DNA from 2 places in the Streptomyces sp. NPDC026301 genome. Region 2 is predicted to be linked to the other one. Evidence: riboswitches for the same ligand, from Rfam matches in the RefSeq annotation. Region 2 holds a riboswitch; the other holds the start of a gene.
The links. A riboswitch is a leader RNA that binds a small molecule or an ion and turns the genes downstream of it on or off. The one in region 2 is predicted to bind glycine.

Region 1: it holds a riboswitch for glycine, as region 2 does, so the genes downstream of both, gcvP (aminomethyl-transferring glycine dehydrogenase) here and gcvT (glycine cleavage system aminomethyltransferase GcvT) in region 2, are expected to answer to the same signal.

The regions. Positions count from the first base shown of each region.
Region 1 covers NZ_JBVHPN010000001.1:688,212-690,659, forward strand. Annotated here, with positions in the region: gene gcvP (aminomethyl-transferring glycine dehydrogenase) at 1-1,344, opposite strand, end outside; glycine riboswitch at 1,531-1,628, opposite strand; partial or broken gene ACZ4MH_RS03005 (PRC-barrel domain-containing protein) at 1,742-2,149, shown strand; gene ACZ4MH_RS03010 (DNA polymerase IV) at 2,035-2,448, opposite strand, start outside.
Region 2 covers NZ_JBVHPN010000026.1:36,563-39,010, reverse strand. Annotated here, with positions in the region: gene ACZ4MH_RS31605 (AAA family ATPase) at 16-720, opposite strand; glycine riboswitch at 962-1,058, shown strand; gene gcvT (glycine cleavage system aminomethyltransferase GcvT) at 1,211-2,335, shown strand.

The sequences.
Region 1 (2,448 bases), on a different contig from region 2:
GCCGAAGGCGCCGAGCACGGCGGTGAGCTGGGCGCGCCCGGTGGTCTCGTCGCAGGCGATGCCGACGAGGTCGGCGTCGACGTGGCGGAGGTTGACGCCGGCCTCGCGGGCGGCGGCGACGATCTCGGCGGCGCGGCCGGGGACCCGCGCGGTGAGGGTGTCGAAGTACGTGCCGTGCACGACGTCGATGCCGCCGGCGCGCAGGCCCTCGGCGAGGACGGCGGCGTAGCGGTGGGTGCGGCGGGCGATCGCGGCCAGGCCCTCGGGGCCGTGGTAGACGGCGTACATGCCGGCCATGACGGCGAGGAGGACCTGCGCGGTGCAGATGTTGCTGGTGGCCTTCTCGCGGCGGATGTGCTGCTCGCGGGTCTGCAGGGCCAGGCGGTACGCCTTGTTTCCGTCGGCGTCGACGGAGACGCCGACCAGGCGGCCGGGGAGGCTGCGGGCGAACTTCTCGCGGACGGCCATGAAGCCGGCGTGCGGGCCGCCGAAGCCCATCGGCACACCGAAGCGCTGCGTCGTGCCGACCGCGATGTCGGCGCCGAGCTCGCCGGGCGAGGTGAGGAGGGTCAGGGCCAGGAGGTCGGCGGCGACGGTCACGATCGCGCCAAGTTCGTGAGCCTGTTCGATGAGCGCGCGGGGGTCGCGGACCGCGCCGGACGCGCCGGGGTACTGCAGCAGGACGCCGAAGACGCCGCGCTCGGCGATCTCGGCGGGGATGCCGTCGCTCAGGTCGGCGACGACGACCTCGACGCCGGTGGGCTCGGCGCGGGTCTCTATGACGGCGACGGTCTGCGGCAGACAGTCGGCGTCGACGAGGAAGACGCCCTTCTTGACCTTGCCGACGCGACGGGAGAGCGCCATGGCCTCGGCGGCCGCGGTGCCCTCGTCGAGCAGCGAGGCGCCGGAGGTGGGCAGCCCGGTGAGGTCGGCGACCATGGTCTGGAAGTTCAGCAGGGCTTCGAGGCGGCCCTGCGAGATCTCCGGCTGGTACGGGGTGTACGCGGTGTACCAGGCCGGGTTCTCCATGACGTTGCGCAGGATGACCGGCGGCGTGAACGTGCCGTAGTAGCCCAGGCCGATCATGGAGGACAGCACGTGGTTGCGGTCGGCGAGCGCCCGCAGCTCGTCCAGGACCTCCGCTTCGGTACGGCCCTGGGGCAGGTCCAGCGCCTCGGCGCTCTTGATCACGTCAGGGACGGCGGCCGCGGTCAGTTCGTCCAGCGAGCCGAAGCCGATGTGCGCGAGCATTTTCGCCTGGGCCGCCTGGTCGGGGCCGATGTGGCGCTGCTCGAAGGGGGTGCCGCGCTCCAACTCGGTCAACGAGATGCGGTGAGTGGTCATCTGCGGGGGCCTCCTGGTCTCTGGGACCTACGAGGGCACCACGGCGCTGGTGCCCGGACGGCCTCCCCCTCTGTCATCTCAACCTGAGAGCTTCACCGGAACGCACGCGGCGTCCGGTTTTCACCGTCGGTGAGGAGGGGCTCCGGTACTGCACTGTCCGTGGCCCGCCCTGCTTTCCAGAGTGATCTCGTCCGCGCGGTACGTGTGCCTGAGAGATTCCGGGGAGGAGTTGCTCCTTCGGCGCCTCCGGCCCGGGGGTCGGAGAGCTCTCCCGCACGGGGTCATCGATCGCTGACCAGCCTACCAGCGCGACTGCTCGGCATCCCTCGAGTGGCCAGGGTGGGAAATGTGCCGTTTCGTAGGGTGCACAGGGCAGTTCCGGCAGGTAGGAGGAACCGTGCAGACCGATATCGATCCCCGCAGTCTGATCGGCCGCAAGGCGTTCGACCGGCACGGCACCAAGATCGGCACCATCGACGAGGTGTACCTGGACGACGCGACCGGCGAGCCGGAGTGGGCGGCGGTCCGCACGGGGCTCTTCAGCCGGGACGCGTTCGTGCCGCTGGAGCCGAGCCGGCTGGTCGACGAGGCGCTGCACGTGCCGTACGAGCGGAAGCTGATCAAGGACGCGCCGGACTTCGGGGTGGGCCGGCACCTCTCGCCCGAGCAGGAACTGCAGCTCTACCACCACTACCGGCTGGATATCTCCGCCACGGACGCGGAGCTCGCCGGGGAGGACGTCGCCGGCCGCCCGGCAGCCGGGTCCGCCGACCGGGACTTCGGCCGGATAGCGGGCTCGCCGGAGGACTGAGCGCCGGGCGGATCCACGGCTGTCGGTGCGTCCACGGCTGTCGGTGCGTCCACGGCTGTCGGTGCAGGAGGACCCGCGGCTGCCGGCGCGAGCGGATCCGAGGCTATGGGCGGATGTGCGCCGTCATCGGCCGCGGGCGGAGCGTCCGGCCCGCCGCCCACCAGGGGCAGCGCCTCCCCCGGCGTCAGCGCAGGGTCGTCCACCAGGAACGTCCGCACCCGTCCCGGCGCGGACCAGGGCTGCTCGAACCGTACGGTGACCCGCCCCAGGCCGCTTCCCTGGACCCATCCGGG
Region 2 (2,448 bases):
AACGGGCGGGTCCCGTCAGCCGAAGGTCGTCCGCTCCAGCGCGTCCGCGGCCCGCCGGTCCAGCAGCACCGTCGCCGTGAACCCCTTCGGGAGCCGGGCCGACCGGGCCCTGGCCAGCAGCCGCCGGACCGCGCGCCGGTGCCGCGCGAAGGCGTAACCGGACACGCCGCGGCCCCTGGCCCGCTGCCCGGACAGGGCCACCTCCGGCGCCACGTCGAGCAGCAGCAGATGCAGCTCGCGGCCGTCCCGCCGGGCGGTGCGCGCGATCCAGCGGCGCACCCAGGCGAGCGTGCCGCAGTCGTGCACGACCACGCTGCCGCCGGAGCGCAGCGCCTGCCGCAGGCCGTAGTAGTGCGCGACCCGCACCAGCGGCCTGACCAGGCCGTACGGCAGCGCGCCGAGCCGGCCGGCCGCCCAGCGCTCCCGTACGTCCTGGGAGTCGATGCGGTGGACGGGCGCGCCGGCCCGGTCCAGCGCGGGCACCACGCGCTGCATGAGGGTGCTCTTGCCGCTGCCCGGCAGGCCCGAGACCACCACCAGGCCGCGGGCGGGGAAGTCCAGCGCGCGGACGGCCCGGTCCCCCTCCGTTCCGCGCAGATCCGTCACGGGGGCGCCGCGGCCGGGGCGCACCACCGCCTTGGGCGCGCGTGCCCGGCGCGGCACCGCGCCGCGCGCGACCCCCGACGTCGTCGCGTATGCGGCTTGCCTCTGCACCGTGATCGCCCTCCCCGTCCCGTTCCCCGGATCCCCCGTCGAAGCCTGCGCGTGCACCGTGGTGCAGTCCCAGGCGCTTACCCGCAGAGTGTCAAGAAAAGGTAATGAGCTTCAAGCGGAGGGCAGGTCATGGCGGGTTCTCCGGGGCGTGCGGGCCGGGGCTCGGCTATCCGGCGCTCCCGTGCAATGATGTGCGCGCCACGTGCACCGTGACCGCACACCGGCGCCCAACTGCATACCGGCCGCTTGAATCCGCGCGGGAGAGTTCCCGCCAAGCCACGGCGGGGCGCCGAAGGAGCAAGTACTCCCTTGAATCTCTCAGGCCCCTGTACTGCGCGGACGAGGCAGATCTGAAAAGCGGGCCGCCCGGGTGCGGCCCCACCCAAGGTGCAAGCCGAAGCCCCCGACGGGGGCTGTCGGTGAACCTCTCAGGTTCCGATGACAGATGGGGAGACGTCCGATACGTCCCTGTCGTCCATCCCGGGAGCCCGCTGCCATGCCTGAACCCCGCCAGACCGCGCTCGATGCCACGCATCGCGCCCTCGGCGCGACCATGACCGACTTCGCCGGCTGGGACATGCCGCTGCGTTACGGCAGCGAGCGCGACGAGCACGTCGCCGTCCGCACCCGCGCCGGCCTCTTCGACCTCTCCCACATGGGCGAGATCACCGTCACCGGCCCGCAGGCGGCCGACCTCCTCGACTACGCGCTGGTCGGCAACATCGGCAAGGTCGCGGTGGGCCGCGCCCGGTACACGATGATCTGCCAGGAGGACGGCGGCATCCTGGACGACCTGATCGTCTACCGGCTGGCCGACCGGGAGTACATGGTCGTGGCCAACGCCTCCAACGCGCAGGTCGTGCTGGACGCGCTCACCCGGCGGCAGGCCGGCTTCGACGCCGCCGTGCGGGACGACCGCGACGCGTACGCGCTGCTCGCCGTCCAGGGCCCGGAGTCCGCGGGCATCCTGAAGTCGCTCACCGACGCCGACCTGGACGGTCTCAAGTACTACGCCGGTCTGCCGGGCACCGTCGCGGGCGTCTCCGCGCTGATCGCCCGCACCGGCTACACCGGCGAGGACGGCTTCGAGCTGTTCGTCCGGCCCGCCGACGCGGTCGCGCTGTGGGAGGCGCTGACCGAGGCGGGCAAGGACGCCGGGCTGGTCCCCTGCGGCCTGTCCTGCCGCGACACGCTGCGCCTGGAGGCGGGCATGCCGCTGTACGGGAACGAGCTGTCCACCTCCCTGACGCCGTTCGACGCGGGCCTGGGCCGCGTCGTGAAGTTCGAGAAGGCCGGGAACGAGGGCCGCTTCGTGGGCCGGGACGCGCTGGCGGCGGCCGCCGAGCGCGCCGAGCAGAACCCGCCGCGCAAGCTGGTCGGGCTGATCGCCGAGGGCCGCCGCGTGCCGCGCGCGGGCTACCCGGTCGTGGACGCCGAGGGCACCGCCATCGGCACCGTCACCTCCGGCGCCCCCTCCCCCACCCTCGGCAAGCCGGTCGCGATGGCGTACGTGGACGCGGCGCACGCCGAGCCGGGCACGAAGGGCGTCGCCGTGGACATCCGCGGCAAGCACGAGCCGTACGAGGTCGTCGCGCTGCCCTTCTACAAGCGGGAGAAGTGACCGCACGGCCCACCGAGGCCAGGAGAATCGGCCGCGCGGCACCCGTACGGCCGGTAGAAGTGACGCGTTCGCGTCTCACCTGTCAAGACCCTCTGCACGACCATTCCCCCGCA